Regions from separate parts of the Spirillospora sp. NPDC127506 genome, predicted to be linked through region 3. Evidence: riboswitches for the same ligand, from Rfam matches in the RefSeq annotation. Region 3 holds a riboswitch; each other region holds the start of a gene.
The links. Region 3 has a riboswitch for cyclic di-AMP ahead of ABTW95_RS12950 (CHAP domain-containing protein). Riboswitches for the same ligand answer to the same signal wherever they lie in the genome.

Region 1 (3,372 bases), on a different contig from region 3:
CGGTCGAGGCGGTCCTTGACCATGCGGGCGGTGACCTTGGTGCCCTTCTCGCGGCCGGCCATCGGCCCGGTGTTGGTGCCGATGGTCATGGAGATCGCGGGCTCGTCCACGGTGATCAGCGGCAGCGGGCGCGGGTCGTCGGGGTCGGCGATGGTGTCGCCGATCATGATCTCCGGGATGCCGGCGATCGCGATGATGTCGCCCGGCCCCGCGTCGTCGGCGGGCTTGCGGGTGAGCGCGTCCGTCATCAGCAGCTCGGTGATCTTGACGCGCTCGATGCTGCCGTCGTGCCGGCACCAGGCGACCTGCTGGCCCTTCTTGATCGTCCCGGCGTGGACGCGGCACAGCGCGATCCGGCCGAGGTAGCTGGAGGCGTCCAGGTTCGTCACGTGCGCCTGCAGCGGCGCGTCCGGGTCGTAGGACGGCGCCGGGATCGTCTCGGTGATGACCTGGAACAGCGGCTCCAGGTCGGCGCTGGCGGGCATCTCCCCGTCGGCGGGCTTGTCGAGCGACGCCCGCCCGGCCCGGCCGGACGCGTACACGATCGGGAAGTCGATCTGGTCCTCGTCGGCGTCGAGGTCCATGAACAGCTCGTACGTCTCGTCCACGACCTCGTCGATGCGGGCGTCGGGACGGTCGGTCTTGTTCACGACGAGGATCACCGGGAGCCGCGCGGCGAGCGCCTTGCGCAGCACGAACCGGGTCTGCGGGAGCGGCCCCTCGCTGGCGTCCACCAGCAGGACGACGCCGTCCACCATGGACAGCCCGCGCTCGACCTCGCCGCCGAAGTCGGCGTGGCCCGGGGTGTCGATGATGTTGATCGTCAGCCCGTTGTGCCGGACGGCGGTGTTCTTCGCGAGGATCGTGATGCCCTTCTCGCGCTCCAGGTCGTTGGAGTCCATGACCCGGTCGTCGACGTCCTGGTTCTCGCGGAAGGCCCCGGACTGCCAGAGCATTGCGTCGACCAGCGTCGTCTTCCCGTGGTCGACGTGGGCGACGATCGCTACGTTCCGGAGGTCGTCGCGGGTGGAGATGGGCATGCGGGTTACCTTGCGTGAGGTTTCAGGAGAGTCGCCGCAGAAAAGCGGCAGCACTCCATTCTACGCGCCGCGGTGCCCGGCCCATCCCGGCCGCGTCCTCCCACCCTTCACACGCGGTCACACGCGCCCCGATTCGCCAACTTTGCTCATCCTTTGTAATCTGCCCGAGATCCGGTCGTCCGGAGCCCCACTCCCCGGGGCTGCGACCGGCACGCCGAATCTCCCGCCCGCCGGGAGAACCGGGGACCCAACCCTCGGGGTGAATCGACGCGCCGCAGGGCGGTGCGCCGTAGGGCGACTCCTGGCCCGAACCCGTCAGCTAACCCGGTAGGCGCGTGAGGAGAGGAGAACACCGGCTTGGCACCGGACCCCCGCCGGCGGCGGCGCTTCGCGCCCGCCGCCACCGCCGCCCTGCTCCTGATCGGCCTCGGCGCCACCGCCCCCGTCGCCGCCCACGCCGCGCCGCCGCTCCGCCTGGCCGCCGCCGCGACCGCGCCCAGCCCGACGCCGACGACGGAGAAGGGCCTGCGCAAGAGCCTCAAGGCGCTGAACGAAGAGGCCGAGATCCTCACCGAGAAGTACAACAAGGCCCGGGTGGACCTGAAGGCGGCGCAGAAGGCCGAGCAGGACGCCGCCAAGAACGCGCAGGTGCTGCGCGCCCAGGCCGGCCCGGCCCGCGAGCAGCTCGGGCGGATGGCCGCCGCCACCTACATGGCCGGCGCCCCCGACGCGATCTTCGGCTCCGACGGCTCCGCCGAGGGGCTGACCGAGCGCGCCTACCTCACCCAGAACCAGGCCGCCGCCGTCAAGGCCCTGCAGAAGCAGATCCAGCGGGCCGACGCCGCCCAGCGCACCGCGGAGGCCAAGACCGCGCAGGTCAAGAAGGCGTGGGAGGACGCCAAGAAGGCGCGCGCGCAGGCCAAGGCCAAGGTCACCGAGGTGATGAAGCGCCTCGACAAGCTCTCCACCACGCACGCCCGCGACCCGCGCACCGGCCTCACCGCCAGCATCAAGGGCTCGGGCCTGCCCGCCAAGATGGCCCGCAAGGCCTACAGCAAGATCGGCTCCCCCTACGTGTGGGCGGCCGCCGGCCCGAACAGCTTCGACTGCTCCGGCCTCGTCGTGTGGGCCTACGCCCAGGTCGGCAAGCCCGGCCTGCCCCACTACACCGGCGACCTCTACCAGCTGGGCACGAAGGTGCCGCGCAGCCAGCTGCGCTCCGGGGACCTCGTGTACTTCGGCAGCAACCTGCACCACATGGGGATCTACCTGAGCGACGGCAAGTTCCTGCACGCTCCGCAGACCGGCGACGTGGTGAAGATCTCCAAGCTGTCGGACCGCTCCGACTACGCGGGCGCCAACCGCATCTCCTGACGGGCGCGGCGCCCCCACGGATGTCGGGGGCTTCCTGCGGCGCGGCGGGAAGCCCCCGAACTCATCCGCGCGATCCGACGCCCGGAGGGCGGCCGGGCCTCAGCTGAAGTGCTCCCGGGCGAGCAGGTCGATCACCGGGCGGTCGCCGGGGAGCCAGTCGACGTCGTAGAGCTCCGGCGGGGTCAGCCAGCGGAGGGCCAGGTGCTCCAGGGCCCGGGGCTCGCCCTCGATGATCTCGGCGGTCCAGACGCGCAGCAGCGCCCGCTCGCTGAGCGTCCAGTCGCCGCCGACGCGGCGGCCGAGCCGGATCTTGATCGCCAGTTCCTCGTCGCACTCGCGGACCAGCGCGTCCTCGTCGGACTCGCCCGGGTCGACCTTCCCGCCCGGCAGTTCCCAGCCGCCCGCCATGTGCGGCGGTTCGGCCCGCTGCGCGCTCAGCAGGCGCCCGCCGGCGATGATCGCCGCGCCCACGACCACGAGAGCGATGGCCATCAGCCCCTCTCCGTCATGGCGGCCTCCGGCCTGCCGCCGTCCCGTGCGGCGCCGACCAGCCGCGTCGCCTCCCGGACGATCTCCTCCAGGTGGCCGCCGTGCGCGCCGCGCCAGTAGACCTGCCCGCAGCCGGCGCAGCGGCCGTAGACGTCGTAGCTGCGGCGCGTCCCGGCTTCGAGGTCGCCCTCGACCTCGCGCTTGTCGACCGGGACGAGCTCGCCGTTGCAGGCGGTGCACCGCGTCCAGGGGCGCAGGACGGGCGCGAACCGGTCGAGGAGGTCGCGGAGCTGGTCGTCGGGCCGGGAGCCGCGGACGTAGGCGCCCGCCCAGAGGGCGCGGCGGCGGAGGAGGCCGCGGTCCTGGGTGAGCAGGACGCGGCGCTCCTCGTTGGCCTGGACGACCAGCGCCGGATCGTCCATGTCGTTGTGGTAGGCGGTGTCGAGGCCGAGGAGGCGCATGCGGCGCG
Region 2 (3,372 bases), on a different contig from region 3:
AACGGCAGCACCGACATGACGCAGAACAGCGTGAAGATGATGGGCCAGTTCCAGATGCCGCCCTCGTCCTGGTCGCTGCCGCTCTTGTCGCCGAGCCCGAAGGCGGCGACCGTCACGGGCAGGATGAGCGCGAAACCGAAGACCGCGACGAGGGCGTTGTCGAGGAGCCGGGCGCCGGCCCGCCGGAGGATCGGGGCGAGCTGCGGCTCGTCGCCATGGGAGCCGCCGTACTCGCCGTAGGACGCCTCGTAGGTCTGCCCCCAGCCCTGTTGAGGCTCCTGCCACTGCTGCTGGGGCGAGGGCTGCTGCCACTGCTGCTGTGACGGCTGCCGGGGCTGCTGCCACTGGGGACCCTGGTACGGGGGCGGGGGGCCGTAGGAACCCTGCCCCTGCGGCGCTCGGTAACGCCGACCACGGTTGGGGGAATCGCTCATTGGGTCAGTCCTCCAGGCGAAGCAACATCCGGGTGTTGCCCAACGTATTCGGCTTGACCCGGTCGAGGTCCAAGAACTCCGCGACGCCTTCGTCGTAAGAGCGGAGAAGCTCCTCGTACACCTCTGGCGCCACCGGAGTCCCGAGGATCGGCTGGAAGCCGTGGCGGCCGAAGAACTCCACCTCGAAGGTAAGGCAGAACACCCTCCGCACGCCGAGTTCCCGCGCGGTGTCGAGCAGCCGGGCGACGATGCGGTGCCCGATGCCGCGTCCGCCGTACCCCTTGTCCACGGCGACGGAGCGGACCTCGGCGAGGTCCTCCCACATCACGTGGAGGGCGCCGCAGCCCACGACGCGACCCGGCTCCCCCTGCCGGACCTCCTCGGCGACCCAGAACTCCTGGACGTCCTCGTACAGCTTCACCGTCGACTTCTTCAGCAGGCGTCGCCCCGACCCGGCGTACAGATCGACCAGCCTGCGGATCTCCTGAACGTCGGCGGTGCGGGCACGCCGGATCACGACCTCCACAAACAGGCGAGATTATCGAACACCTGGTCTTATCGAACGCACGCGTAGGCAGACGTGCCGCGGGCGCCTTACAAGAAGAACTAGATAGAAACAACTAGGCACGGCTATCGGCGTTCGAAAAGTGACGCGCACCACAGTTCCCCGTTACTGAACGTGCTCGGCGCAACACGCGCCTCGCCGCACGACCTGCGATTTCACCTGTTCTGGTTGGCATCCCTTGCGCGTTCCGTTAGTGTCCATCGCTGACGTCGGCCACCCGCAGAACGGAGGCCGCACCGCCGAGTCCCGCGGGTCGCAACCAGCGCCCCGGGGAGCCGGGGACCCACTTTCGGAGCGTTCGGGGATGCGTCCCCCGGACCGGCGCCGTCAGGGGTGAATCCGCAACGCCGCGGCACTGCCCGCGCATGCTCGCGGACGGGCTGCTCCGGCCCCAACCCGTCAGCTAACCCGGTAGGCGGACGAGGAGAGGAGAATTCGTGCAGCAATCGCGGCCTGCATCTCTTTCACGTTTTCGCGGCCGCGCGGTCACCGTCGCCGGCGCGCTCATCGCCCTGACGGCCGCACCGCACGTCATCGCCCCGCAATCCACCGCCGTCGCGCACGCCGACCCGAAGCCGTCCACCAAGGAGCTCCGGTCCCAGGCGTTCAAGCTCGCCGACCAGCTGGAGCAGCTGACCGAGCAGTACAACGGCCTGAAGGTGAAGCTGGCGCAGTCGCAGCGCGCCGCCAAGGTCGCCGCCGAGAACGCCGAGCGGCAGGAGAAGGCGCTCCAGGCCATCCGCCAGAAGGTCGGCGCGCTGGCCGCGACCAGCTACATGCAGGGCGGCTCCGATCCCACGGTCTCCTTCGTCGCCTCCCAGGACCCGCAGGCCGTCCTCGACCAGGCCGCCACCCTCCACTACTTCGCCAAGCAGGACAGCACCAAGGTCCTCGGGCTCATGCAGGCCATGCAGGCCGCCCAGCGCGCCCGCAAGTCCGCCGAGGCGCGCGCCAAGCAGGTCAAGGACCTGCGCACCAAGCTGGAGTCGCAGCGCAAGAAGGTCACCGCGGCCTACGAGAAGGTGCGCGGCACGATCGTCAAGCGCGACCCGACCCAGCTCGCCAAGCTGCCCGTCATCGGCACCGGCAAGGCCGCGCAGGCGCTGCGGTACGCCATGACCAAGCTCGGCCGCCCGTACGTCTGGGGCGCCGCCGGCCCGAACAGCTTCGACTGCTCCGGCCTGACGATGTGGGCCTACAGGCAGGTGGGCATCAACCTGCCGCACTACACCGGCAGCCAGTGGAACGCGGGAACCCACGTGTCGCGCAGCCAGCTGCAGCCGGGCGACCTCGTGTTCTTCTACTCCGACCTGCACCACATGGGGATGTACGTCGGTGACGGCAAGATGATCCACGCGCCCCAGACGGGTGACGTCGTGAAGATCGTGCCTCTGGCCGGGCGTCCCTTCGCCGGCGCCGTCCGGGTCGCCTAGCGGCCCCTGCCCCGGAACGGCCTTGCCCGGTCACCCGTGCACATGGTGAAGAGACCCATCGGCGTGGGCTTCGAACACCGTCCGCGGCGACGCCTCCTGCAGGGACCTACCTGCCAGGGCGCCGGCGCCGCCGCTGCGGGGTCGGACGGGATTCGACCGTGTTCGCCGCCTGGATCTCTCGGTGACGCTCGCCCGTCCCCTGGCGAGCGTCGGGGGTGGAGCCGGCTAGATGAGCTGCCTCCGGGCCGCCCACACCACGGCCTCGATAGGGGTGTTGACCTCCAGCCGGTCGCAGATCGTCCGCAACCGGCGCCGCAGGGTCCGTGCGCTCAGCTCCAGCTTGCGCGCCGCCACATCGGCGGTGACACCGCTCGCGATCTGTGCGAGCAACCGGATCTCCTCCTCGCTCAGCCCGAAATCGTCGGTGCCACGACGTGCGAGTGTGGCTGTTTCCACTCCGTCCTCCCTCGTCCGTGGTGATGACCGCGGGGATGCAGCCGTCCGCTGCACAGGCACGGGTTGGGCCTCTGTACGCGTTGGGTTGCCGGGTCCGGAGCCTTCCGGACTTAGATCATCGGGTTCCTTTTCTGTCTCGCGCGCTTGGCCGGAGGTGGCCGCCTGGCCGATTGCGGGGTCGTTCGGGGGAACTCCGGGTGACGATTCACTCGTTGGTCGTCCGAGGGAGACGGGATGAGATCGCCAGCCATCCGCACCCGTCCCTTCTCGTCGAACTCGCCAGATCTCGCCGCGGACCAAGATCGTGAATCGTTTCAAGCTACGCTTCGGCTCGGAACGCTAGGCGGCCGGATCCGGCCCGTCAAGCGTTGTCCAAATGCGCTACGCGTCCGTTTAGTGACGCTGCGTAGTCGCGGCAGCGGGCATATGCCGTGCATAACGCCACTACCTGGGGAAACTCTCCCGGGTCGGGACGAGGAGCGAG
Region 3 (3,372 bases):
GCGGCCGCCGCCTACAAGAACGGCGACTCCGCGGACGTGACGGGCTTCGTCGGCAGCAAGGACCCGCAGGCGATCCTCGACCAGGCGGCCGTGTTCTCCCACCTGTCGCACGAGCGCAGCTCCCAGCTCACCCAGTTCCTCGCGACCGCCCAGCGGCTCCGCCGCGAGGAGTCGCAGGCCAAGACCGCCCTCGACGAGGTCAAGGCCAAGACCAAGGAGCTGCAGGCGAAGAAGAACAAGCTCGACAAGGAGGTCGCCAAGCAGAAGAAGCTGCTGCGCAGCCTCGGCGGCGGCACCTCCTCCGGCGGGTCCTCGGGCGGCACCGGCGGCACCTACAACGGCCCGGCCAGCGGCCCGGCCCGCAAGGCGCTCGACTTCGCCTACGCGCAGCTCGGCAAGCCGTACCAGTACGGCGCCGAGGGCCCGAACTCCTACGACTGCTCCGGCCTCACGATGAAGGCGTGGGCGGCCGCGGGGGTCAACATCACCCGCACGACCAACTCGCAGTACGCCGCGACCAAGCGGGTGGCGAAGAGCGACCTGCAGCCCGGCGACCTGGTCTTCTTCAGCGGCCTCGGCCACGTCGGCATGTACGTGGGCGGCGGCAAGATGATCCACGCCCCGCGCACCGGCAAGACCGTCGAGGTGGTCAGCATCACCTCGGGCTACTACCTGAGCAACTACTACGGCGCCGGGCGCCCCTGACGCCCCGCCCCGCACGCCCCCCGCGGGTGTGACGGAGCTCTCCCCGACGACGGACCAGGTCTGACCTGGTCCGTTGTTGATTTTGGGGGGTTTGCCTTCTGTTGGGGCTTTGGTACCTTGTCACCACCCCGGCGCCCTCCAGACGCCGTGGCCCCGCGGCGCCCACCAGGCGCCTCGGTCCCACGCGGCGCATCCAGCCGCCGCGTACCGGCGGCGCGAGCCACGCGCCGTCCTCCCTCCCCGGGCGACACGATCCACGTGCCGTCCAGCGGCACCGGACGGTGCCGCGGCGGTCCGCCCCCGGACCGCGGCCGGCCCGGCCACCGTGCGCACGCTCACGGCGTGCATGGCGCTGAGAGCGCAGCCACGGCGGTCCTCGCGGGTCAGGCCCCCAGGACGCCCCGGCAACGGCCGGCGTCCGCGCACAACATCAGGAGCCGCTCGTTCGCACGCGGGAGACAGGTCCCGCGCCGGGCCCCATCTCGCCCCCAGGAACGCAGCGGCAGCGCCGAGTCCGCGTCAACGCGGAACCGGGGACCCACACCGCCGGAGTCCGGGAGACCTCCCGGACGGGCATTCCGGCACCCGGGGTGAATCGGTGCGTCTCTCCCGGCCCCGTTCCGGTAGAGCCCGCCGTAGGGCCACTTCCACGCCCGAACCCGTCAGCTAACCCGGTAGGCGTCTGGAAGAACGAAGGAGTGAGTTCCGCAGCGTTGCCTGGGCGTGGCCGCCCGACGCGCGGCCACGCCCGAGCACACTGCACTCCGCGGACGCCCCCGTCCCGCGGAGCCCCCATCCGAACCGGCGTGCCCTCCGGCACGCCACCGCCGAGTCCGCGGTCCGCCGCGCGCACACGCGCGCCCGGACGCGGAGCCGGGGACCCATCGTGTCCTTTTTCGGGGTGAATCGGCATGCCCGCCATGGGCGGCCGTAGGGCGGCTTCCACGCCCGAACCCGTCAGCTAACCCGGTAGGCGGCATGGAAGTCGAGGAGATGTCCCCCCGTGCCAGGCGCACATCGCAAGAAGACCGCGGGCAAGCACCGCAAGCCCTCCACCCTGTCCGTCACCTGGCGGACGACCGGCGGCGTGCTCGTCGGCGCCGCCGTCCTCGGCACCGCCGCGGCCACCGCGCAGGCGTCCGTCCTGCCGTTCGCCTCCGCGCCGGCGACCGCCGCGGCGGCCGGCGTCACCACGGCGAAGAAGGCCGCCGGCGGCTCGTCCAAGGGCGCGTCCAAGGACAGATCGGCCCGGACGGCGGAGAAGGCCCCCGGGAAGCCCGGGAAGAGCCCGGACGGCCAGCGCCCGCGGGGCGGGCCGGCGAAGAAGCCGAAGGCGGCCGCCCCCGGGAAGTCCGGGGACGCGCGGCCCACCGCCGAGGAGGCCATCGAGATCGCCAAGTCGCAGGTGGGCGTCACCGAGGACGGCGGCGGCGAGACCAAGTTCCAGAAGTGGTACATGGGCACCGCCCGCGCCAAGGAGACCGTCGCCCGCGACGGCGGCTCCATCAGCGGCTACAGCGACGCGCAGTGGTGCGACATGTTCGTCTCCTGGGTCGGCGAGCAGCTCGGCTTCACCGACCAGATCGGCATCGACGCCTGGACGGTCGCCCACGCCCGCTGGTTCCGGCAGCACGGCCGCTGGGGCACCGAGCCGCGGCCCGGCGCGATCGTCTTCTACGCGTGGAGCGGCGGCAAGGCCGTCAAGGACATCCGGCACGTCGGCATCGTGGTCAAGAAGATCGACGGCGACACCATCGAGGCCGTCGAGGGCAACACCGGCAACGCCGTCAAGATCAAGAAGCGCTCGGCCGACGACGTCGTCGGCTACGGATACCCCGACTACCGGTCATGACGGCGCTCCGGGCGGCGCGGGCTGCATAGGATCGCGGCCATGGAGGACGGTCCGGAGCGCGGGGGCTCCCTGTCGCGGCGCAGGGTCCTCGCCCTCGGCACGGGCGGCGCCGCCGCGCTGCTGGCGGGCGGCGCCGGCCTCCTCGGCGCCCGGCCGGGCGGCGGCGCGCCGCCGCGGGACCGCGCCTCCCGCGGCGATCCGTCCGGCGCGGCCGGGGCGTTCGCGCCCGAGGCCGCCGCCCCCCTCTTCGCCAACCGCGCGCGAGCCGTGCGGGACGGCGACCGCGCCGCCTTCCTCGCCACGGTCGGCAGTGCGCCCCGGGCGTTCCAGGACGTCCAGTCCCGCATGTTCGACAACCTCCGCAGGCTTCCCCTGGAGGGCTGGCAGGAGCGCGTCGTCGCCACCCAGGCGGCGGACGGGAGGGGCGCCGTCGTCCGCACGGAGATGCGCTACAGGCTGCGCGGCTACGACAGGGGCTACGCGGCCCGCACCCGCTACCTCGCCCTGGCGCCGCGCTCGGGCTCCTGGACGGTCGTCGGGGACGGAGCGTCCCACGGGCTCACCGACGACGCCTGCATCTGGGACGGCGGCCCCCTGAGCGTGGTGAAGGGCCGCGCCGGCCTCGTCATAGGCGACGCGGGCGGCCTCGAAGGCATCGCCGAGCGCCTGGACGCCGCCGTGCCCGTCGTCACGAGCGTCGTCGGCCGCGGGTGGGCGCAGCGGGTCGTCGCCCTCGTCCCCGCGGACACGGCCCTCGCGTCGGCGCTCGCGGGCCCCGGCCAGAGCCTCGACGAGATCGCCGCGCTCGCGACCGT

Region 1: another riboswitch for cyclic di-AMP. It lies ahead of ABTW95_RS05780 (C40 family peptidase); the one in region 3 lies ahead of ABTW95_RS12950 (CHAP domain-containing protein).
Region 2: another riboswitch for cyclic di-AMP. It lies ahead of ABTW95_RS34180 (C40 family peptidase); the one in region 3 lies ahead of ABTW95_RS12950 (CHAP domain-containing protein).

Annotation. Positions count from the first base shown of each region.
Region 1 covers NZ_JBEORG010000003.1:293,567-296,938, forward strand. The annotation lists gene typA (translational GTPase TypA) at 1-1,040, opposite strand, end outside; cyclic di-AMP (ydaO/yuaA leader) riboswitch at 1,243-1,390, shown strand; gene ABTW95_RS05780 (C40 family peptidase) at 1,398-2,414, shown strand; gene ABTW95_RS05785 ((deoxy)nucleoside triphosphate pyrophosphohydrolase) at 2,514-2,906, opposite strand; gene ABTW95_RS05790 (Mut7-C RNAse domain-containing protein) at 2,906-3,372, opposite strand, start outside.
Region 2 covers NZ_JBEORG010000068.1:13,408-16,779, reverse strand. The annotation lists gene ABTW95_RS34190 (RDD family protein) at 1-434, opposite strand, end outside; gene ABTW95_RS34185 (amino-acid N-acetyltransferase) at 439-960, opposite strand; cyclic di-AMP (ydaO/yuaA leader) riboswitch at 1,253-1,433, shown strand; gene ABTW95_RS34180 (C40 family peptidase) at 1,437-2,432, shown strand; gene ABTW95_RS34175 (transcriptional regulator) at 2,658-2,888, opposite strand.
Region 3 covers NZ_JBEORG010000010.1:93,340-96,711, forward strand. The annotation lists gene ABTW95_RS12945 (C40 family peptidase) at 1-705, shown strand, start outside; cyclic di-AMP (ydaO/yuaA leader) riboswitch at 1,202-1,401, shown strand; cyclic di-AMP (ydaO/yuaA leader) riboswitch at 1,554-1,697, shown strand; gene ABTW95_RS12950 (CHAP domain-containing protein) at 1,709-2,557, shown strand; gene ABTW95_RS12955 (hypothetical protein) at 2,597-3,372, shown strand, end outside.